DNA from 4 places in the Arthrobacter sp. DNA4 genome. Region 3 is predicted to be linked to each of the others. Evidence: riboswitches for the same ligand, from Rfam matches in the RefSeq annotation. Region 3 holds a riboswitch; each other region holds the start of a gene.
What was found. A riboswitch is a leader RNA that binds a small molecule or an ion and turns the genes downstream of it on or off. The one in region 3 is predicted to bind S-adenosylmethionine.
Positions count from the first base shown of each region.

Region 1: linked by a shared signal. The riboswitch ahead of NMQ03_RS13555 (aminotransferase class V-fold PLP-dependent enzyme) and the one ahead of NMQ03_RS19270 (DUF1737 domain-containing protein) in region 3 are both predicted to bind S-adenosylmethionine.
Region 2: linked by a shared signal. The riboswitch ahead of NMQ03_RS02910 (cobalamin-independent methionine synthase II family protein) and the one ahead of NMQ03_RS19270 (DUF1737 domain-containing protein) in region 3 are both predicted to bind S-adenosylmethionine.
Region 4: linked by a shared signal. The riboswitch ahead of NMQ03_RS06915 (homoserine O-acetyltransferase) and the one ahead of NMQ03_RS19270 (DUF1737 domain-containing protein) in region 3 are both predicted to bind S-adenosylmethionine.

Region 1 covers NZ_CP101466.1:2,942,953-2,948,710, forward strand. Annotated here, with positions in the region: gene aroA (3-phosphoshikimate 1-carboxyvinyltransferase) at 1-601, shown strand, start outside; partial or broken gene NMQ03_RS13545 (ribosome small subunit-dependent GTPase A) at 585-1,695, shown strand; gene hisN (histidinol-phosphatase) at 1,740-2,552, shown strand; SAM riboswitch class IV at 2,705-2,818, shown strand; partial or broken gene NMQ03_RS13555 (aminotransferase class V-fold PLP-dependent enzyme) at 2,855-4,268, shown strand; gene NMQ03_RS13560 (class I SAM-dependent methyltransferase) at 4,354-5,112, shown strand; gene NMQ03_RS13565 (metal-dependent transcriptional regulator) at 5,186-5,758, shown strand, end outside.
Region 2 covers NZ_CP101466.1:592,706-598,463, reverse strand. Annotated here, with positions in the region: partial or broken gene NMQ03_RS02920 (adenylosuccinate synthase) at 1-515, opposite strand, end outside; gene NMQ03_RS02915 (M14 family zinc carboxypeptidase) at 750-1,814, opposite strand; SAM riboswitch class I at 2,031-2,135, shown strand; gene NMQ03_RS02910 (cobalamin-independent methionine synthase II family protein) at 2,149-3,357, shown strand; gene NMQ03_RS02905 (uracil-DNA glycosylase) at 3,569-4,198, shown strand; gene NMQ03_RS02900 (DUF3151 domain-containing protein) at 4,322-4,744, opposite strand; gene fbaA (class II fructose-bisphosphate aldolase) at 4,745-5,758, opposite strand, start outside.
Region 3 covers NZ_CP101466.1:4,153,787-4,159,544, reverse strand. Annotated here, with positions in the region: gene NMQ03_RS19280 (O-succinylhomoserine sulfhydrylase) at 144-1,352, opposite strand; gene NMQ03_RS19275 (rhodanese-like domain-containing protein) at 1,353-1,763, opposite strand; gene NMQ03_RS19270 (DUF1737 domain-containing protein) at 1,760-2,035, opposite strand; SAM riboswitch class IV at 2,049-2,164, opposite strand; gene opgC (OpgC domain-containing protein) at 2,334-4,802, shown strand; gene NMQ03_RS19260 (hypothetical protein) at 4,934-5,188, opposite strand; gene NMQ03_RS19255 (TetR/AcrR family transcriptional regulator C-terminal domain-containing protein) at 5,411-5,758, shown strand, end outside.
Region 4 covers NZ_CP101466.1:1,497,832-1,503,589, forward strand. Annotated here, with positions in the region: gene NMQ03_RS06900 (DUF222 domain-containing protein) at 1-512, opposite strand, end outside; gene NMQ03_RS21120 (hypothetical protein) at 535-726, opposite strand; gene NMQ03_RS06905 (VOC family protein) at 964-1,602, opposite strand; SAM riboswitch class IV at 1,764-1,878, shown strand; gene NMQ03_RS06910 (bifunctional o-acetylhomoserine/o-acetylserine sulfhydrylase) at 1,923-3,245, shown strand; SAM riboswitch class IV at 3,341-3,456, shown strand; gene NMQ03_RS06915 (homoserine O-acetyltransferase) at 3,469-4,584, shown strand; gene NMQ03_RS06920 (MFS transporter) at 4,764-5,758, shown strand, end outside.

The DNA.
Region 1 (5,758 bases), 1.2 Mb from region 3:
CCTGTCCAATGCCGGGCCCTTCCTGGCGGCGGCCCTGGCGTCACGGGGCACGGTCCGCATCCCCAACTGGCCCACGGAAACGCAGCAGGTGGGCGACCTCTGGCGCGGCATCCTGACCCGGATGGGAGCCACCGTCACCCTGGCCGACGGCGTCCTGACCGTCACGGGCGGCCCGGAGATCAGGGGCGGTGACTTCGCTGACACCAGTGAGCTGGCTCCTACCGTCGCGGCCCTGTGCGCCCTTGCCACGGGGCCCTCCCGGCTCAGCGGGATCGCACACCTCAGGGGACATGAGACCGACCGGCTGGCGGCCCTGGTCGCGGAAATCAACCGGCTCGGCGGCGACGCCGAGGAAACCAGCGACGGCCTGGTCATCCGGCCCGCCCGGCTGCACGCCGGCGTCGTCCACAGCTACGCCGACCACCGCATGGCCACTGCCGGGGCGATCCTTGGCCTCGCGGTGGACGGCGTCCAGGTGGAGGACATCGCCACCACAGCCAAGACCATGCCCGACTTCCCGCAGCTCTGGGCAAGCATGCTGGCCCAGGATGCTGCCGGGGCGCCGGGGCCGGAAGGGCGCGGCAGTGGCGCGGAGCACTGATTCCTGGGACGAATCAGACGTCCGGATCCGCCCCAGCAAGAAAGGCTCCCGGCCCCGGACCAAGGACCGGCCCAGCCACGACGATGCCGTGACCGGTCGGATCATCACGGTGGACCGCGGACGGTACACGGCAGTGGTGGGCGAAGACTCGGACAACGAGCGCGTTGTCATCGCAGCGCGGGCCCGCGAACTGCGCCGCTCGCCCGTGGTGGCCGGCGACTTCGTCTCGCTCGTGGGGGACGTGTCCGGGGCCCCGGACACGCTGGCCCGACTGGTAAAGATCCAGGACCGCCATACCCTCCTGCGCCGCAGCGCCGACGACACCGACCCCGTTGAGCGGGCCGTCGTGGCCAACGCCGACCAACTGGTGATTGTGGTGGCGGCCGCCAACCCGGAGCCGCGAACCGGGTTCATCGATCGCGCCCTGGTGGCTGCCTACGACGCAGGAATCGAGCCGATCCTGCTGGTCACCAAGGCCGACGTCAAGGACCCTGCGGAGTTGCTGTCCAACTACACCCACCTGGACTTCCCGGTGATCATCAGCCGGACTGCGGATGCTCGAGCCTCGGGGATCGACGCAAGGTCCGACGACGGCCTCTCGGCAAGGCTGGACAGCGCTGCGGTCGCCGCCCTGCGCGACCACCTCGACGGCAAGGTCACCGTAATGCTGGGGCACTCCGGCGTGGGCAAGTCCACCATGGTGAACGCGCTGACCGGTGCCGAGCGGGCCACAGGTGGAGTAAACGCGGTCACCGGGCGCGGCCGCCACACGTCGTCGTCAGCCCTGGCCCTGCGCCTGGCAGACGCGCGGCAGCTGGATCATTGACACCCCCGGCATCCGTTCCTTCGGACTGGCACACGTGGACCCGGACCGGATCCTGCGCTCCTTTCCCGACCTCTCCCCCGGCATCGAAAACTGTGAACGCGGCTGCAAGCACACTGTAAACGCGGTGAACTGCGGCCTGGACGACTGGGTGGCAGGCGGGCACGCAGGTCCCACCGGCCCGGCACGCCTGGCATCGCTCCGGCGGCTGCTCGGCGCTGACCCCCGCATGGAAGCACAGGAAACCAAAGAGCTCGGCAGCGTCAACTGACGCGTTCTCCCGGCAGAAACGTCCGCAGACGGTAGTTTGTAACCATGATCCAACCCGCTTCGAGCTACAACGATGACCTGCGCCTGGCCCATGTCCTGGCCGACTCCGTGGATGACCAGACCATGGGCCGCTTCAAGGCCCTGGACCTCCACGTTGAGACCAAGCCGGACCTGACGCCCGTCACCGACGCCGACAAGGCAGCCGAGGAGGCCATCCGCGGCCAGCTCTCCCGCTCCCGGCCACGCGATGCCGTCCTGGGCGAGGAATTCGGCAGCACCGGGCACGGTTCACGGCGCTGGATCATCGATCCCATTGACGGGACGAAAAACTTTGTCCGGGGCGTCCCGGTCTGGGCCACGCTGATCGCCCTGGTGGACGAAGGCGAGCCCGTGGTGGGCGTCGTCAGCGCCCCGGCCCTCGGCAAGCGCTGGTGGGCGGCAAAGGGCATGGGCGCGTACATGGGCCGGTCCCTGGCAGCTGCTACCCGGCTGCGCGTCTCGAACGTGTCCAGCCTCTCCGACGCCTCCCTCTCCTACTCCAGCCTGACCGGCTGGAAGGAACGCGGAAACCTCGACGAATTCCTTGGGCTGACCGAGGACGTCTGGCGGACCCGGGCCTACGGCGATTTCTGGTCGTACTGCATGGTGGCAGAGGGCTCCGTGGACATCGCCTGCGAACCGGAGCTCAACCTCTACGACATGGCTGCGCTGGTGCCGATCGTCGTTGAGGCGGGCGGCCGGTTCACCTCCCTCGAAGGCGAGGACGGACCGTTCGGCGGGAACGCGCTGGCCACCAACTCGATCCTGCACTCAGAAGTGCTGCACCGCCTCAACCCGTACCTGGACGACCTGCTGTAACTGCCACGATTTGCCCCCTTAAACGAACATTGCGACGCCGGACACCTCCAGACGGGGGTGTCCGGCGTCGTTTATTCGATATTGCGTAACAAAGCCCTTAACAATTGCCGCGGCTTCAATCCTGGCCGCCCCATGTCCTACGCTTTTATGCAGGTCACGAGTGCCAGCGCAAAACCCCGGTTTGCTGGTAAGCAACCCTCCATTCGCGGCGGGGTGCCCCGGGTGACGACCAGGCCGGTCCGGAGTGGATGCGGCAAGCGCGGATTCCCTATGCCGGAGTCCTGTATTCAAGTGAGGTCTCTGTGACAACTGCCACCGTCTCCCCCCAACCCGCCATTGCCGAAGGCCGCATTGCCGGCGATCGCCACGCCGTTGCCGGCCGTCCCCTTGCTGCCGTCACCGGCGCCGAAATCCAGGCACCGCTGATTTCCGGCGGCCACATCCGGTACGCGAACCTTGACTACGGCGCATCCGCTCCGGCGCTCTCCGTGGTCTCCGCCTACCTGAACGAGATCCTGCCCTACTACGCGAGCGTCCACCGGGGGCCGGCTACGCGTCCCAGATCAGCACGTCCGTTTACGAGAATGCACGCAGCATTGTCCGGGACTTCGTGGGCGGCCGGACGATTCGGTCATCTTCACCCGCAACACCACCGATTCGCTGAACCTCCTGGCCGGCTGCCTGCCTGCCACCAACGGCCGGCATGACGGCGAAGTCCTCTACCTGGACATCGAACACCATGCCAACCTCCTGCCGTGGCAGGGGGTTCCGCACCGCAGCATCGTTGCCGCCGACACGGTGGCGGGCACCCTGGACGCCGTCCGGACCGAACTGGAGCAGGGCGGAGTCAGCCTGCTGGCGGTCACCGGCGCCTCCAACGTCACCGGCGAGATTCTTCCCATCCGGGCCCTGGCCGCGCTGGCCCACCAGCACGGTGCCCGGATCGTGGTGGACGCGGCCCAGCTCGCTCCGCACCGCCGGGTGGACATCAGCGCGGACGGCGTCGACTACCTCGCCTTTTCCGGCCACAAGCTGTACGCGCCGTTCGGCGCGGGTGTCCTGGTGGGACGTCCCGACTGGCTGGACACCGGCGTCCCGCACCTCGCCGGCGGCGGGGCGGTCAAGGAAGCACGGCTCGACGGCGTCAGCTGGGCCACCGGGCCGGCCCGCCATGAGGGGGGCTCGCCGAACGTCCTTGGCGCCGCCACCCTGGCCCGCGCCACCCAGGTCATCGCCGAACTCGACCAGGACCGGTGGCATGCCCACGAGTCAGCGATCAGGTCTTTCCTGGTGGAGGGCCTGCAGGACATCGACGGCGTCACCGTCCACCAGATCTTCAAGGACACCAACCCGGAAACGGACACCATCGGCGTGGTCAACTTCTCAGTCGAGGGCTACGACGCAGGGCTGGTGGCCGCCTACCTTTCCGCAGAGCACGGGGTGGGCCTGCGCGACGGACGCTTCTGCGCCCACCCCCTGTTGAAGCGCCTGGGCCTGCCGTCCGGTTCCCTCCGGGCAAGTTTCGGCGTGGGTTCGCGGCTGGAGGACGCCGAACGCCTCCTCACCGGCATCCGGACACTGCGCAGCAACGGACTGGGATGGGACTACGTGGTGGACGCGGGCCGCTGGGTGCCCGCCAACGATGTCCGCACCTACCCGCACTGGGCGCCCAACACTCCCGGGACGGCCGGCGCAGCCCCCTGCCTCGACGACTGAGCGGCGGGGCGGCGACTGCCTGCTGATGCCGGGCATGCGGTAAATTCGAAGGACATCCGCAGGCAGCACCAGAAGGAGGCCACGCGTGGTTCGGGGTGGCCCCAGGCTTGATAACGGCCGGCGCACGGAGCTCGGGCAGAGCTTCCAGGACGGCGGCCGCCACTACCAGCGCGTCCGGCCCGGCTACCCTGCGGAATCTGCACGGTGGCTGGTACCGGCCGGAGCCCATGACGCCCTGGACGTGGGCGCGGGTACGGGAAAGTTCACCGCGTTGCTGCTGGCCATGGGGCTGAACGTCACCGCCGTCGACCCCTCTGCGGACATGCTCGCCCAGCTGAAGGCCCACTGCCCCGCCGCCACGGCTGCGCCTGGGACTGCCGAGGCGACAGGCCTTCCCGACGCTGCCTTCGACGTCGTCACCGTTGCCCAGGCGTGGCACTGGTGCGACCCCCTCGCGGCAAGCACCGAGCTGGCGCGCGTCCTGCGCCCGCACGGAACGCTCGGCCTGGTCTGGAACCAGCTGGACACCTCCATCCCCTGGGTGCACCGGCTTTCCCGGATCATGCACGCCGGCGATGTGTACCGACCCGGCCACAAGCCCGTCGTCGGGCCCGAATTCCACGGGCTCGAAGGGCACGTCACCCACTGGCAGGACAGGGTGACCACCGGTGACTTGATGGAACTCACCAAGTCGCGCAGCTACTATCTGCGTGCCGGCGAGGCGACGCGGGCAAAAGTTCTGGCCAACCTGGACTGGTACCTGCACGAGCACCTGGCCCATGCCCACGGCCAGGAACTTGACCTTCCCTACCTCACCCTGGCCTGGCGCGCCACCAAGTCATGACGCACGCGGTTTGCGGCGGGGTGGCCGAAGCAGCGCACGCTGCCGCACCGGCCAAACCGGTAGGCTTGGGCATGTGAAGACCAGCGCGCCCTCCTCCTCAATCGAGGACTACGTCAAGGTCATCTACTCATTCACCGAATGGCAGGACAAGCCCATCACGTCCTCCCAGCTGGCACAGCGGCTGGGAGTGGCAAATTCCTCGGTCTCGGAAATGGTCCGGAAGCTGAAGGACCAGGGCCTGGTGGACCACAAGCCCTACAGCGCCGTCACGCTGACCGAGGCCGGCCTGCGGCTGGCACTGTCAATGGTCCGGCGCCACCGGCTCATCGAGACCTACCTCGTCCAGCGGCTCGGCTACAGCTGGGACGAGGTCCACGATGAAGCTGAACAGCTGGAGCATGCCGTGTCGGATACGTTCATCGAACGCGTCGCCGCGAAGCTCGGAGACCCTAAGCGGGACCCGCACGGCGACCCCATCCCCACCGCGGACGGCCAGGTCCTGATGCCGCGCGCCCACCTGCTCGCCGCGCTGGACCAGGGACACAGCGGCAAGATCACCAGGATCAGCGATGACAACCCTGAACACCTGCGGTACCTCGCCGCCCAGGACATCGACCTCGACGCGGAAGTCGAGGTGATGGGACGG
Region 2 (5,758 bases), 1.0 Mb from region 3:
CCTTGACCAGGAGTTCGTTCTTCTGGCGCAGCGAGCCTTCCACCTTCTGGCGGAGGATGGATTCGTCGAAGACGTCCTGGACGCGGATGCCCAGCCGTGCCACCTTGTCCATGTAGGCGGGGCCGATGCCGCGGCCGGTGGTGCCGATGGCGCGGCTGCCGAGGAAGCGTTCGGTCACCTTGTCCAGCACCTGGTGGTACGGGGCCACCAGGTGGGCGTTGGCGGAGACCCGCAGTTTTGAGGTGTCGGCGCCGCGCGCCTGGAGTCCGTCGATTTCCTGGAAGAGGGCCTCAAGGTTCACCACGCAGCCGTTGCCGATGATGGGAACAGCGTTGGGGCTGAGAATGCCGCAGCAGCTTGAGTTCGTACTTTTCACCGCCTACGACGACGGTGTGCCCGGCGTTGTTGCCGCCGTTGGGCTTGACGACGTAGTCAACACGGCCGCCCAGCAGGTCGGTGGCCTTGCCTTTTCCTTCGTCGCCCCACTGGGCTCCTACGATCACAATTGCTGGCATGGGATCCTCCCCCATTCGTTCGGACTGCCCGGTCCTGCCACCAGGTGGCGGGCCCATGCAGCGCCGTTCATGAGAATGCCCCGAACATACCGGCCTTCGCACAGCCGCAGCACGGCGCAGCGAAGCAAGAGTTCCGGGGCTCTTACCACCCAAGTTTAGCCGATAGGGCACTTTGTCCACTGTTGTGGCCCGCCGCGGCCCTTTCTGCCAAAAGGCCGCGGCGGCCGGTGCCGCCTACTCGTCCTCAGCCTCCCCGGCGGGCCGGGACGTCTGTTCGGCGAGCGTGTTCCAGAAGGAGGTGTCGGCGTCGGCAATGGACCCGTCCGCGATGGCCGCGGCCGTGGAGGTCAGCGTGGTGACGGTCTGCTTGATCAGGTAGCCGTTGCTGCGCTGTCCGAGTGCATAGCCGTCCAAATAGTGGTCCGACATGCCGCGCATCTCGAAGAGCAGGGTGGCGATGCCGTACTCCACGGAGATGCCGTTGCGGCTGATGGTTTCGGCACTGCCGCCCTGGTACTTGCCCAGGTGTCCCCAGCCGGTGGAGTCGACGTTGTTGAAGACCACCGCGCCGAGCTGCTTGGATTTTTCGACGACGGCGGGGTCGGCGTTGGGGGTGGTGGGGTACAGGATGGAGCCGGATACCAGCTTGCCGTCACGCTCCGCCCGGGTGCCCTGGTGGTGCAGGTCGATCATGTAGTCGATCCGGTATTTGCGCATGACGTTGTTGTGCAGCGCCTGGGTCTCCGGCTGGATCTTGGCCACATGGTCGCGGTTCAGGTCCACGCCCTCGGCGTTGTAGCGGGTGAGGTGGCGGTCCCCTTTGGCAAGGTAATTGTCCAGGGAGAAGTTCACGTCCCCCATGGCGCCGTCCGCATTGAGCATGGGCACCACCAGGATGTTCACACCTTTGAGGATGTCGGCGGATTTGCCGGTCCCCAGGTGCTTGATGAACTCCATGGCGCCCTCGGTGGTGAGCTGCTCGTTGCCATGCTGCTGGGTCAGGTACAGAATGGTGGGCTTGGCCGGGTCCGAAATGTACTTGACCAGGTGGATGTCGCGCCCCTTGACCGTCTGCCCGATGACCTCCAGCTCCATTGCCGGCTGGCGCGCGTCCTGGTCCTTCAGGAACGAGACCATCTGTTCGTACGTGGCGAGCTTGGACGTGGTGATCTGGCCGTTGCCGTCGTAGTTGGGGCCTTCGCCTACCGCGTGTGCCAGCGGGGCGGGACCTGCGACGACGGCCAGCGCCAGGGCGCCGGAGACGGCGAAGGTCCCGAAATTTGCCAGGGATTTCTTCACAGTGCGTTACCTCTTTCGAGTGCATCGGGGTGCGACGGCCAGCTCCGTCGCGGGCAGCGGCATGTGACCTCAGCCAACCAAGCTTAACGAAACCTGTCAATAACCTGAACAAAGGCTGTAAGCATGTTTTCGGCAGGGAAGCTTCAGACGCGACCTGTCGCGACATAAAGCGGAGCAGACTTGCCCCGGGGCAGGCATCTGGATTTATGTGAGAGTGAACCATCCGGAGCGGCCGAGAGACCTGGCTCGATGACGCCGCAGCAACCACGGTCCCGCAGGATTCCTGCCGCCCGAAGGTGCTACTGCCAGGACCGATGGAAAGGAAGATTCCAGCATGTCCCTGAACACCGACCACATTCGCGTCACCCACGCAGGATCGTTGCCCCGCACCCCGGAACTCATCGCGGCCAACGCCGCCAAGGAAACCGACGGCGTCACCCCTGAGTTCCTGGAACTCCTGGAGGCCTCCGTGGTGGAGGTGGTCCAGCGCCAGAAGGACCTCGGCATCGACATTCCCAACGACGGCGAATACGGGCACACGATGTCCAGTTCCGTGGACTACGGTGCCTGGTGGAACTACTCCTTCGCACGGCTGGGCGGCCTGGAGCCGACGAATGTGGACCGCTGGGCCGATGCGCAGGTGCACCGTTCTTCCCCCGGCAACATCGTCCTGACCTCCTTCCCGGACCGGCGGGACCGGCAGGCGTTCAACGAGGCCTACAACGATCCCTCGTCGGGCATCCTGTCCCACCGCAAGAGCGTCACGCAGCCCAAGATCGCCGGACCCCTGACCTACACCGGCCAGGACCTGGTGGCGTCGGACATCAGGAACCTGAAGACCGGCCTCGCCGCCGCCGGGTTGTCGGACGGCTTCGTAGCGTCCCTCTCCCCCGGCTCCTGCGCCCGTGTGGCCAACGAGTACTACACCTCGGATGAGGAACTCGTCTACGCGTGCGCGGATGCGATGCGGGAGGAATACAAGGCGATCATCGATGCCGGCCTGACCGTGCAGCTCGATGATCCGTCCCTGGCCGAGAGCTGGGACCAGATCAATCCCGAGCCATCCCTGGAGGACTACCTGAAGTTCATCCAGCTGCGCGTCGAGGCCACCAACTGGGCCCTCCGCGACCTGCCCCAGGAACAGATCCGGCTGCACGTCTGCTGGGGTTCCTGGCACGGCCCACACACCACGGACATCCCGTTCGCCGACATCATCGGCTCGGTGCTGCAGGTCAACGCCGGCGCTTACTCCTTCGAAGCGGCCAACGTCCGGCACGAACACGAATGGCGGGTATGGGAGGACACCAAGCTCCCCGAGGGCAAGGTGATCATCCCGGGCGTCGTCTCGCACGCCACCAACGTGGTGGAACACCCGGACCTGGTGGCAGACCGCATTGTCCGCTTTGCCGACGTCGTGGGCCGCGAGAATGTCATCGCCTCCACCGACTGCGGCCTGGGCGGCCGGGTCCACCCGCAGATCGCCTTCGCCAAGCTGGAGGCCCTCGGCGAGGGCGCCCGCCGGGCCACAACCCGCCTCTGGTAGCTGCGGACGGCGAAGCCGGGACCCGCCGGTTCCGTGGCCTGGCTGAATCAGGTGCACGGGACCGGCGTTTCGTTTCCCGGGGCTTGCTAAACTGGGTAAGGCCGACCAGGAATCGGCCCACCCCAATCAACCGCCGCTGATGTGTCGCGCCCCCGCGTGCCCATTTCCGTGGCGGCAGCAACGCCAATCCCCGCAGGAGAACCAGCACTTCATGACAGCCCTGGCACCCGAAACATTCCACGAACAGCTCATGAGCCGCCGCTACGACCCCAGCGTTGCTGCCGTTAACGAGCTGTGTGATTCCCTTCGGGAGACCAAGCCCGGCACCGTGGTCCCCTATGTGGATCCCATGCACGACGTGGAGGAATGCCGCATCATCAGCCTGTTCTCCAACATTGGCGAGGCGGACCCGTCCGGGTTCATCACCGCCGGGGACCAGGATGCCGCGACCCGCATGCTTGGCCTGCAGTGGAAGCTGGGCCTGCGCCCTGAGTTCGTGATGCCGTGGAACGTCCACCCGTGGCACGTCCCCGGTGAGGCCAACGGAAAGTTCACTCCCGACCAGATCCAGGCAGGCCTGAAGCCGCTGCTGAAGTTCCTGGCACTGGTGCCCCGTGCCTCGGTCATCGTGGCGCACGGCACCGAGGCCAACCGCCTGGCCAACCTGCTGCTGAAGACCGAAGTGCCCCTGCTGTGGCGCCGCGGCCTGAAGACCTACAAGGTCAGGTCACTGAGCGGCCGCGCCTTCGCCGGTTCCCCGGCGCGCCAGGAGGAGTACCTCGAGGACATGCGTGCGGCCTACGCCGACGCCATGGCACGCACCGGAATCGCCAAGCCTTAAACGACCGACGGCGGGTGGTCACCTTTCCAGGAAAGGTAACCACCCGCCGTCGTCGTATCTAGGGGCCTCCGCCGCCGAGGGTTCCCTGGCTCAGCGAAGCGAAGCCAGGGAGGCGGTAGGGAGTTACTTGCCCTCGATGGCTGCCTTCGCCGTGGGGTCCGAGTCGTTGAGGAACTTTTCGATCCGCTCCGGCTCGTCAGCCTCGCCGATGGCAGACGAAGCCCTGCCCAGGGAGTAGAGGGCCCGCAGGAATCCGCGGTTGGGCTCGTGCTCCCACGGGATGGGCCCGACGCCGCGCCAGCCGTTGCGGCGCAGCGAGTCCAGGCCGCGGTGGTAGCCCACCCGGGAGTAGGCGTAGGAGTCGATGACCCGGCCCTCCGCCCACGCCTCCTCGGCGAGCACGGCCCACAGCAGGGAGGACGTGGGGTGCTTGGCCACCAGGTCCAATGCCTCGTGACCGGCATCCAGCTGCCCGTACACCTCGGTTTCGGCAGGCAGGAGCGTGGGCTCCGGCCCCATCAGGTTCCGGCGGAACTCGTCCGACATCTAGAAGGTCTTTCCGGCCGAACCGAGCTGTTTGGTGGCTTCCACCACGCGGGCTGCCAGGCCGGCTTCGGCGGAGGCGCCCCAGACACGGGGGTCGTAGGTCTTCTTGTTGCCCACTTCGCCGTCGACCTTCAGGACGCCGTCGTAGTTCTTGAACATGTGGTCAGCCACCGGACGCGTGTAGGCGTACTGGGTGTCGGTGTCGATGTTCATCTTGATCACGCCGTAGGAGACGGCGTCGGCGATTTCCTGGTCGGAGGAGCCGGAGCCGCCGTGGAACACCAGGTCGAACGGGTTGTCCTTGCCGATCTTGGCACCCACCTGCGCCTGGATGTCCTTGAGGATCTCCGGGCGGAGCTTAACGCCGCCGGGCTTGTACACGCCGTGCACGTTGCCGAAGGTCAGGGCGGTGATGTAGCGGCCGTTCTCACCGGAGCCGAGGGCGTCGATGGTGGCGAGGGCGTCCTCCACCGTGGTGTAGAGCTTGTCGTTGATGGCGTTCTCCACGCCGTCTTCCTCGCCGCCGACCGTGCCGATCTCCACCTCGAGGATCATCTTGGCAGCGGCGGTGCGCTGGAGCAGGTCGCGGGCAATCTTCAGGTTCTCCTGCAGGGTCTCTGCCGAGCCGTCCCACATGTGGGAGTTGAACAGCGGGTTGCGGCCGGCCTTGACCTCAGCTTCGGAGGCCGCCAGCAGGGGCAGGACAAAACCGTCCAGCTTGTCCTTGGGGCAGTGGTCGGTGTGCAGGGCGATGTTCACGCCGTAGTTCTTGGCCACCTCGCGGGCAAAAGCCGCAAAGCCCAGGGAACCGGCAACCATGTCCTTGGTGGAGGCGCCGGACCAGTAGGCGGCACCGCCGGTGGAGACCTGCACGATGCCGTCGGACTCTGCCTCCGCGAAGCCGCGCAGTGCCGCGTTCAGCGTCTGCGAGGACGTGACGTTGACGGCCGGGAAGGCGAATCCGCCCGCCTTTGCGCGGTCGATCATCTCGGCGTAGATCTCTGGGGTTGCAAT
Region 3 (5,758 bases):
GGAACCCATGCAACTGTGGGGCGACCGTGACACACTCCGGCGCGTGACGCCGTCGTACGCCTTCGAAGCTGAACTTTGATACCGCATTTCCCCCGGCCAGAGGGTCCACATACTGCTGGAAACTCAGGCAGGACCAGCCGCCGCTAGATCTGCTTCAGCGCCTGCTCCAGGTCGCGGAGGAGGTCCTCCGGGTCCTCGAGCCCCACCGAGAGCCGGACCACGCCGTCACTCAGGCCGATGGCGGCCCGCCCCTCCGGGCCCATCGCCCGGTGGGTAGTGGTGGCGGGGTGCGTGATCAGGGACTTTGCATCACCGAGGTTGTTGGAGATATCGATGATCCGCAGCCCGTCCAGCAGCGCAAACGCCGCTTCCTTGCCCGTGCGTCCGCCGGAAGGAGCGAGCTCGAAGGTAAGGACCGTGCCACCGGCACTCATCTGCTTTGCCGCCAGCCCGTACTGCGGGTGCGACTTCAGGAGCGGGTACTTCACCCAGCCCACCGCCGGCTGTTCCTCCAGCCATTCTGCGAGCCGAAGGGCGGTCGCCGAGGAGTGGTTGACGCGCAGGCCCATGGTCTCCAGGCCCTTGGTCAGAACCCAGGCGTTGAAAGCGGAAAGCGCGGGGCCGGTGTGCCGCATCAGCTGCTTCACCGGTCCGTCGATGAATTCCTTGGTGCCCAGGATGGCACCACCCATCACCCTGCCCTGCCCGTCGATGTGCTTGGTGCCGGAGTAGACGATCACGTCGGCGCCGAGGTCCCCGCAGCGCTGCAGCAGGGGAGTGGCAAAGACGTTGTCCGCCACCACGGTGGCCCCGGCCGCATGCGCCAGTTCACTGACGGCTGCGATGTCCACGATCTCCTGCATGGGGTTCGACGGGGACTCGAAGAAGACGGCGGTGGTGGGCTTGGACAGGGCTTCGCGCCACTGGTCCAGGTCCGGCCCGTCCACGAAGACCGTTTCCACGCCCCAACGGGGCAGGATCTCATTCAGGATCACAAAGCACGAACCGAACAGTGACCGGGCGGCCACCACCCGGTCACCGGCAGCCAGCAGGGCACCCAGCGCGGTGAACACGGCGGACATGCCCGACGCCGTCGCGAAGCATGCTTCGGCGCCTTCCAGCAGCCTGAGCCGTTCCTGGAAGGTGGCCACGGACGGGTTGCCGTAGCGGGAGTAGACAAAGCGCTCGTCCTCGCCGGTGAAGGCGCGTTCAGCTGCCGCGGCTGATTCGTAGACGAACCCGGAGTTCAGGAAGATGGCCTCGGATGTTTCCTGGAAGTTGGAGCGGTCCAGGCCTCCGCGGACTGCCTGGGTGTCGGGGTTCCAGCCGGGGGCGTCTGGGTTGAAGGCCACTTAGTTCTTTCCGAGGTTGGTGGGGAGGCCGCGGTTCTTCCAGCCATTGACGGTCCGCTCGCCGTAGCGGTCGGGCTCGCCTTCGAAGCCCTCCAGCACGCTGTACGCGGTGAAGCCGGCCTGGGTGGCGGCAGTTGCGGCCGCGATGGACCGCTGGCCGGAACGGCACAGGAACAGCAGTTCCGCGTGGGGATCCTCCGGCGCCTGCTCCTGCAGGTCCTTGACGAAGTCGGGGTTGGGGATACCGCCGGGAAAGGTCCACTGGATGAACAGGGGATCGTTGTCCGTGGCTTTGGTGTCCGGGATGCCGATGTGGGCCCATTCGCCCTCGGTGCGGACGTCCACCAGGATGGCGCCCTGCTCCAGCTTGGCCCAGGCTTCCTGCGGCGTCAGGTCTCCGGCGTAGCTCATGCGTGACCCTCGCCGTCGAACTCGCCCTCAAATTCGGCATCGAGCTGGTCCACGGCGGTCGCCACGGCGGCATCGGCTGAGGCGATGGCGGCCGGAAGGACGATTGCCTGCGCAACGATGACGGTGGTGCCGTTGAAGGTTGCCGCCGGGCTGCCGTGCAGGACATAGCCGTCGGCGAGTGCAGCGGAGATCCGCTCACAGAATTCACGGTTGTCCGCGCCGGTAATCAGGCGGTAGGACAGTTTTTCGTCAGGGGCGGGTGCGTCGGACACGACGGATCTCCTTCTTTCACGCTTGCAGCTCGAATCGGTCGATATGCCGAGTATTCACCTGAGGCACCCCGCCGCGAAAGGGAGGGTTGCCGACCGGCAAGTCAGGGCTTTGCACCGGTACTCATTACTCCCCAAAAACGTAACACCTGCCGCGCCCCGCCGCATCGCCGCCGTCGTCATGTTCCGTAATTGAGCCGTCCGCGACACGGCACGGGTAATGCCCGCGGGCCGATAAAGTTCTTACCGGGGGGCGCCGCCCCGTATCCAGAGCAATGAGTACCGGGGGGTCCTTGTCAGCATGCGGGCACACGTATCGCACCACCACGCCGCCATCCGGCGGAACCGTCCGCGTTCCATCGCAGCCTTTTTCGCCGCGGCCATCATCGCCCTCCTGGCCCTGGTGGTCCCGGCCGGACCGGCGCACGCCGCGCCTGCTGCACCGGACAAGGGCAAGCCCTGGCTGGGGGCGGTCCTCGAGTGGGGTGAGGATACGGCTGCGGGCTTCAGTGACCGGCTGGGCGCCAGCCCTGCCGTCTTCGGCCATGACATCACCATTCCCTACCGCGAATCGGAGCGGAACGACATGGACGGCTTCCTGCAGCAGACTGCTGCCAAAGGCGCCCACGCCCTGCTCACGGTGAAGCCGTCGGTGCCCCTGGACCAGCTCGGCACGGCCGAGGCGGAAGCGTTCGCAGCACAAGTGCGCGACCTGGCGTCGGGGTTCAAAGGCCAACTGCTGGTCCGGTTCGCCCCCGATATGAATACCGGCTGGGTGGCATGGGGCCAGCAGCCGGCCACGTACCGGCAAACCTTCCAGGCCGTGGCGGCAGCCTTCAAGAAGTACGACGGCGGCCGGGCCGCCATGGTGTGGGCGCCCTACCTGGGCAAGGACTACCCCTTTGAACGGAACCGGAATGCCCCGGAGCCGGGAAGCGAGGGGTTCTCCCTCCTGGATACGAATGGGGACGGGGCCTGGAACGGAAGCGACAGCGCCTATGCTCCCTATTACCCCGGCGATGACGCCGTGGACTGGGTGGGCCTGACCGCCTATCACGACGACACTTCCGGCGGGGCCGCCGTCAACACCACGCCGCGTCCCGGTGAACTCCAGGAGATGCTGACGGCATCCGGCAGCGAAAACTTCTACGGCACCTACGCCGAGGGACGCAAAAAGCCATTCCTCCTGCAGACCTCGGCCTTCTACAGCCCTGCGTCCGGTGGGGCACCCGAGGCGGACATCAAGACGGGCTGGTGGGACCAGGTGGTGGCCACTGCCACATCGCCCGCTTTCGGCGGGACGGCCGCCGTGGTGTGGGACGAGCGGACCAGCACGCGGGACACCGGCGTGGCAAGCATCAGCTGGCTGCTCACGGGAAGCCCGGATGTTGCCAAGTCCGCGCTCGACAGGCTGAAGGCATCACCGATGGTCACCGGCCCTGTCACGGATGTGGCGTCCACAGGCACCTACGTGCGGGCCAATACGCTCTCCGGTGCCGTCCCGTGGACCCTTGCTGCCGCCATGGTCATCCTCCTGGTGGCCCTGTGGCAGATTCCCCGCCGGATCAACACCGCCACGTCCTGGAGCTACCAGGACCCTTCCACCAGGGATTCGAGGGTGGATCTGCTGCGCGGTCTGGCCATAGTCTTCGTTGTGGTCAACCACCTGGGCATGGCCTCACTGTTCCAGTTGCTCACCCAGGAGGCGGTGGGCTTCGTGTCAGGCGCGGAGCTCTTCGTGCTGTTCTCCGGCCTGGTGGTCGGCATGGTGTACGGGCCCAAAGCCAAGCAGGACTTCGGCCGGGTGGTGGACCTGACATCCCGCCGTGCCGGGAAGCTGTACGTGACTGCGCTGGCCGTGCTGATCGGCGTCTTCCTTCTTTCCCTGCTCCCGTTCTTCCACACCGAGGCCCTGACCACGTTCGTGGACCAGGGGACCGGCGGGGCGGGACACGGTGGTGCTTACCGGACCTACGACCTCTATGCCGGCATGTCATCGCTGTTCCAGTTCCCCGTGCCGCCGCAGGTGCTGCTTACTATCGTGCTGCTGCAGTTCGGGCCTTGGCAGTTCAACGTCATGGGCCTGTACGTGGTGCTCCTGCTGGCCAGCCCGCTGATCCTTGCGGCGCTGAACCGCGGCAAGGCCGTCTGGGTCTTGCTGGCGACGCTCGCCGTGTACGCCGTGGGCGCGGTGACCCGGTTCAGGATCCTGCCGTCCCAGTTTGAGGACTCGTTCCCCCTGCTGGTCTGGCAGGTGCTTTTTGTGCTCGGGCTGGTGGTTGGCTACTACCGCCGCAGCATCGTTGCCTGGCTGTCGGCCCACACCTGGGTGGTGGCGGCCTGCACTGTGGCAGCGTTTGCCCTGGCCTTCCTGTCCTGGGGGAATCCTTACCTGGCCAACAACTACGACGTCCGCCTGGCGCTCATGCCGGACGCCTCCTACCGGGCCATGTATGACGCACTCTTCGGCCGGACCTACCTGGCGCCCGGCCGCCTGTTCAACGTCCTGGTCCTGGTGGTGGCCGCCTACGCGTTCCTCAGCGCTTACTGGAAACCGGTGGAGCGGGCCCTGGGCTGGTTCCTGATTCCGCTGGGCCGCGCCACGCTCTATGTGTTCATCATGCATGTGGTGCTGATCGCCGTCGTCACAAACATCCCGGCGCTCCAGCAGCAGAGCATTTTCCTCAACACCGCGGCCTACGCCGTGGTCCTGGGCCTGCTGTGGGTGATGGTCCGCACCAGGTTCCTTTTCCGGATCATCCCCACCTAGGGATCTCCCAGGCGCGGACTCCGGTTGCGGGTGGGGCGTCCGGACATGAAAATGCTGCGGCACAAAAGTGCCGCAGCATGTCATCGTTCGCCGCTGGTTGTCCTGGGGTCCGTTGGAGGCCCGGAAACAGCCTAGACGAGTCGCGGGTAGCTGCTGAGGATGTAGTCCGCAGCAGCAGGCCCTCTCATGCGCAGGCCGTTGTGGCGGGCCGAGACTTTGTGTTTCATGGCAGCCCAGAAACTGGACTCGGTGCCGGTGGGCTGTTCGTTAACGAAGCACCAGCTGGTGTACAGGCCGTAGAGGCGGTCGGGGTCCAGGTTGGTGTCGGAGGCGTGGTCTGCGTAGGTGGCTTCGTGGAGGAAAAGATCAAACTGCGAATTGGCCATGAGGCGTCCCTTCGCTCGGTGCCGTGGTGCCGCCGGTAGGCTCCAGCGGCGAACCTCGATGCCCTGCACAAGGTGGCAAAGGATTATGTAGTCGCTTTCCTTGAGAGGTCCAGAAAAGCTCAAGAGTTCATCTTGTCTACGATGTAGACTTTACCTGTAGACCAGATATGAGGCAACCGTCCCAGTTACTTCGGGACGAGGGCCGCCAGTGAGGACTTTTTGATGACTTCCGCCAACAGTTCCCAGCCAGGGCAGGCCAAAACGAGGCTGAGCAGGGACATTGTGCTGGCCAAGGCCCTGGAGCTGGTGGACGCCGAAAGCCTGGAGGCGCTGACCATGCGCCGCTTGGGGCAGGAGCTCGGCCGGGATCCCATGAGCCTCTACCGGTACGCCGAAAACCGCGCCGCCTTGCTGGACGGGATAACGGAGCTGGTACTCAACCAGCTCAGCATCCATCCGGAGGACCCGGACTGGAAAGCCCAGCTGCGGAAGATCGCCCACAGCCTGCGGACGCTTGCCCTGCAGCATCCCAATGTGGTTCCCCTGTTGGTGACGCGGCCCCTTTCCACG
Region 4 (5,758 bases), 1.9 Mb from region 3:
AGGCCGCGTGCGGTGGCGGTGGTGCGGTTCCAGATCGCGCACGCGGTGTCCCCGGGGAGGTAGAGCGAGACCCAGGCCATGCCATCCCGGTCGGGGGTGTATTCCATCCGCCGATCAGCCACACCCTTTGCATGGCGCTTCTCGATCGAGTCAGGGTGGTGGCGTTCCCGCCAGCTACGGACCTTGGCCCGGAACCGGGACGGGACGAGCTCACCGGGGGCCGCGCCGCGGGCGGGGTTGGGTGCATCGGGGTCGAAGAAGTGCGCCACCAGAGAGGCCGCGCCCTCGGAGGTGAGGCCTTCGGTTTCGTCGGCGATGATCTTCGCGTGCTGCCAGGACAACACGCCGGCGGCCAGTGCGTCCATGACGGGTGGCAGGGAACAGATCCGCCGCGACTGCTCCACCAAAGCGCCCGCGGCCGCGGAACTGATGGTCAGGACTCCCGCGATCTCCTCCACCACGGACATGTCCGCGTAAGCGCGGTCCTGGATTGAGGCGTCCGGCGGCGTCATCGCCTCCTGGAACTCCACTGCCTCAGCGGCGTCCCATGCCTTTCACCGCTGCAAGTTGTGCTTCCAGGCGGGACGCGGCTTCCAGGCGTTCCAGCCGGATCTCATACCGCCGCTGCAACACATCACCGGCACCGACATGAGCGCCGGAAGCCAGGAAAGCGTCCTCTTTCTCCAGGGCGCCCAGGGCAGCAACAGAGGCATGGATACCCTCCAAGCCACCGCAACACCACCGCTGATTCCCATAGCAACATCATCCGACGAGGCACTGACATTCAAAGTGTTGGCCGTTTTAGTTGACACCGCCCGGGACTCCCGACCCGGCAGCCACTTAAACGAATTCGGCCGCCATTGGGTGGTGACGCCGTTGTCACCACCCAATGGCGGCCGAAGCTTGCCTGGGCGCAACCCAGGAACCTCCCGGACAGGGCCGGAAAGGAGGGAGGGAGGAGCGTCAGATAGTGACGGCCCCGTTGGCGGTCTCAAAGGTGACCGAGAGGATGCCCGGCGTCCCGTGCGGGGCGACCCATTCGACCGCAACGTCCTCGAGCGGCTTCTCCACCGGCTCACCCAGCCACTCGGTGACGCGCGAGGCGGAACCGGCGATGGTCAGGCAGCTCATCTTGAGGTTGCTCTCGTACGCATTGGACGGGTGGAGCGAGGGATCGCCCTCCCACTTGAGCATGTACGGGACCTGGGGATCGGCGATGAGGCCCAGGATGCCAATCTGCTTCCAGACCAGCTCGCGGCCGTCCGGGAATTTGCGGTTGCCGTTCACGGCGGCGCGGCCCAGGCGTTCCTCGAAGGGGGCGAGGTCGTCCACTTCGACGCACCAGCCCATCCACCCGCCACCGGCAGCGGAACGGGCACGCACTGCCTGCCCGAAGGGTGCCTTGTCCGATGCCGGATGGTCCAGTACCTCGACAACTTCGAGGTACTTGTGCCCGGCGAGCGGAATGATCATATTTCGGGTTCCGAAGCGGGGGTGTACGCCACCCTTCACTGCCTCAACGCCGAGGGCAGTTGCAATACGTTCGGTAGTGGCCGCGAGGCCATCGTGTTCACAGGCGTAAGAGACGTGATCCATGCGCATGCGAACATCTTGGCACTTTGTGATCCGGCTCTCAGCTAAGGGTGCCCTTACTAGCATTTGTCGTGCGCGGCGCCCCGGTACCGGAGCCAACAGGGGCGCCGGAAGACCATGTTCGTCACAATGCTGTCCACAGCGGCTGTCCGGTTCCTAGACTGGGCCCAGGTCATGAGTGCCAGCGACAAGCCCCGGCTCGCTGGTAAGCAACCCTCCATCCGCGGTGGGGTGCCCCGGGTGAGGACCTGGCTCTCCGGCAACAGCCGGGAGCAAGCGCGGCCCGTACTGCCGGTGAGCATGCCGGGCCCATGTCAAAGGAGATTTGGATGTCCAACGGATGGTCCTTCGAAACCCGCCAGATCCATGCAGGCCAGACGGCGGACAGCGCCACGGGTGCCCGCGCCCTGCCCATCTACCAGACCACGTCATTCGTGTTCCCCAGCGCTGAAAGCGCTGCCAACCGTTTTGCCCTGGCTGAACTTGCGCCCATTTACACCCGCATTGGCAACCCAACCCAGGACGCCGTCGAGCAACGGATTGCCAGCCTCGAAGGAGGCCTGGCCGCGCTGCTGCTGAGCTCCGGGCAGGCCGCGGAAACCTTCGCTGTCCTGAACATCGCCGAGGCAGGAGACCACATCGTGGCCAGCCCCAGCCTTTACGGCGGAACCTACAACCTGTTCGCCCACACGCTGAAGAAGTTCGGCATCTCGGTGACCTTCGTGGCCGATCCGGACAACCTGGACCAGTGGCGCGATGCCGTCCAGCCCAACACCAAGCTCTTCTTCGGTGAAGTGGTCTCCAACCCGCGCCAGGACGTCCTGGACATCGAGGGCATCTCCCAGGTGGCCCACCAGGCGGGCGTGCCCCTGATCGTGGACAACACCCTTTCAACCCCCTACCTGATCCGCCCGCTGGAGTGGGGAGCAGACATTGTGATCCACTCGGCCACCAAATACCTTGGCGGCCACGGCTCCGCCATCGCCGGTGTCATCGTCGATTCCGGCAAGTTCGATTTCGGCAAGGATCCGGAACGGTTCCCCGGCTTCAACACCCCGGACCCCACGTACAACGGCCTGGTCTACGCACGCGACCTCGGCGAAGGCGGCGCGCTCGGCGCCAACCTCTCCTACATCCTCAAAGCCCGGGTGCAGTTGCTGCGCGACCTGGGCTCGGCCGTCTCGCCCTTCAACGCGTTCCTGATTTCCCAGGGCCTGGAGACGTTAAGCCTGCGGGTGGAGCGCCACGTTGCGAACGCCACGGAAGTGGCGCGCTGGCTGGAGGCAAGGGACGACGTCGAATCCGTCGCCTACGCGGGGCTTCCCTCCAGCCCCTGGTACGAGCGTGGCCGCAAGTACGGACCCAAGGGGACGGGCGCCGTCGTGGCCTTCAACCTGGCCGGCGGGGCAGAGGCGGGCAAGCGCTTCGTCGACGCCCTGGAGCTGCATTCCCACGTGGCCAACATCGGCGACGTCCGCTCCCTGGTCATCCACCCGGCGTCGACCACGCACAGCCAGCTTTCGCCGGAGCAGCAGGTTGTAGCCGGCGTTCACCCGGGCCTGGTCCGGCTTTCCGTCGGCCTGGAGCACATCGACGACATCCTCGCCGACCTGGAGGCAGGCTTCCGGGCCGCCAAGGGCGCCAACCAGTAGCCCCAAACACGAGGACGCAGCATGTGGCAAGCCGGGAAGTCACAACCAGTCATACTCTTGGCCTGGAGTGGGGGGTGTTTCGTACACTCGAACCAGGTCATGAGTGCCAGTGACAGCCCCGGCTTGCTGGTAAGCAACCCTCCATCCGCGGTGGGGTGCCCCGGGTGAGGACCTGGCCTGCCGGTCAGACGACGGCAGGCAAGCGCGTAGAAGAGGTCTTGCCATGACGGTTACCGTCGCCCGAACCACCATTCCCGAACATGGAATTGTCCGTTACGCCTCCATCGGGGGACTGGAACTCGAGGCCGGGGGATACCTCCCGGATGTCACCCTGGCCTATGAAACCTGGGGGACGCTCAACGCGGACGCCAGCAACGCCATCCTGATCGAGCACGCGCTGACCGGCAGCACCCACGTGACCCGCGGCGACACCGACGAAGAAGGCTGGTGGGAACAGCTGGTAAGCCCCGGCGCTCCCGTGGACACGGACCGCTTCTTCGTGGTGTCCATCAACATTGTCGGTGGCTGCTACGGATCCACTGGCCCGTCATCGCCCGCGCCTGACGGAAAGCCCTGGGGCTCCAGGTTTCCCCTCGTCACGCTGCGTGACAGCACTGTTGCTGAAGCCAGGCTGGCGGACCAGCTGGGCATCAAGAGCTGGTTCGCCGTCCTTGGCGGGTCGATGGGCGGCGCCCGCGCCCTGGAATGGGCGGTGACGTACCCGGAGAGGGTGCAGCGCTGCGCCGTGATCTCCGTGGGAGCCGCCAGCACTGCCGAACAGATTGCTTTCGCGCAGGCCCAGACTCTGGCCATCCGGCAGGACCCCAACTTCAACGGCGGGGACTACTACGGCGGTCCGTGTCCGGAAGACGGGCTGGCACTTGCCCGGCGCATCGCCCACATCACCTACCGGTCGGCCGCGGAACTGGAAGGCCGCTTTGGCCGGGCACCCCAGGCGCCCGAATCACCCCTGCAGGGGGAAATTCTCGCCTCCCGCGGCCGCTACCAGGTGGAAAGCTACCTGGACCACCAAGGGAACAAGCTGGTGAAGCGCTTCGACGCCAACAGCTATATCGCCCTGACCGAGGCGCTGATGAGCCACGATGTATGCCGGGGGCGGGGAACCTTGGCCGAAGCCCTGGCCACCTCCACGGCACGGTTCTTCGTGGCCGCGGTGGACTCGGACAGGCTCTATTTTCCGTCGCAGTCCCACGAACTGGCCCAGGCCCTGCCCGGCGACGTGGACGTCCATGTCATCCAGGCGCCGATCGGGCACGACGGGTTCCTCACCGAGATCGGGCAGTTGGGCGGCCGGCTGCGGAGCAGCTTCCTGGTCTAGGCGCCGCCTGGCGGACAACCGGCATTGTGCATTCCTGCAGATGCCTTCTGCACTAATCGGCGTTGAGGTTGCACCGCAGGCAGACCATACTCATCGAATCCGGCTTTCGTGGTGTGCATCACACCCGTCTGCCATTGACTGGTCCCCGTGGTGTCGACGACGACGCCGAAGGAGTTCGCATGAGTACGGAAAGCTCCGCCGCAAGGCGCACAGAGGAAACCGACGTCAAGGCCTCAGGCCTTAAGAAGGTGGTGACGGCTTCCATGGCCGGCACCGTCGTTGAATGGTATGAATTCTTCCTCTACGCATCGGCCGCCACCCTGGTGTTCGGGAAGGCCTTCTTCCCCAACGCCGGGACGGAACTGGACGGCATCATCGCCGCCTTCCTCACCTACGCCGTCGGTTTTGTCGCGCGCCCCATCGGCGGCATCGTCTTTGGCCACTTCGGCGATAAGTTCGGCCGCAAGCAGCTGCTGCAGCTGAGCATCATCCTGGTGGGCGTCTCCACCTTCCTGATGGGCTGCCTGCCCACCTTCGGACAGATCGGCTACTGGGCCCCCACGCTGCTGGTCTTCCTGCGGTTCGCCCAGGGCTTTGCCGTGGGCGGGGAGTGGGGCGGCGCCGTCCTCCTCGTCGCAGAGCACAGCCCCAGCAAGTCACGCGGTTTCTGGGCCAGTTGGCCGCAATCGGCAGTGCCCCTCGGCAACCTGCTGGCCACGGCCGTGCTGTTCGTCCTCTCCTCCACGCTGACGCAGGACGCGTTCCTGGGCTGGGGCTGGCGCGTGGCGTTCTGGCTCTCCGCCGTGATCGTCCTGATCGGCTACTACATCCGCACCAAGGTCAACGACGCCCCCATCTTCCTGGAGGCCCGCAAAGAGGTGGAGGCGGGCCACAAGGGTTACGGCGTGGCCGAGGTGTTCCGGCGCTACCCGCGCGGGGTCTTCACCGCCATGGGCCTGCGCTTCGCGGAAAACATCCTGTACTACCTGGTGGTCACGTTCTCCATCACCTACCTGAAGACCGTGGTGCAGGCTGACACCACGCGGATCCTGCTGCTGCTGCTCCTTGCGCACGCCGTCCACTTCGCGGTGGTTCCCATGGTGGGCAAGCTGTCGGACCGCTTCGGCCGCAAGCCCGTCTACATGGTAAGCGCCATCATGGGTGCCACCTGGGG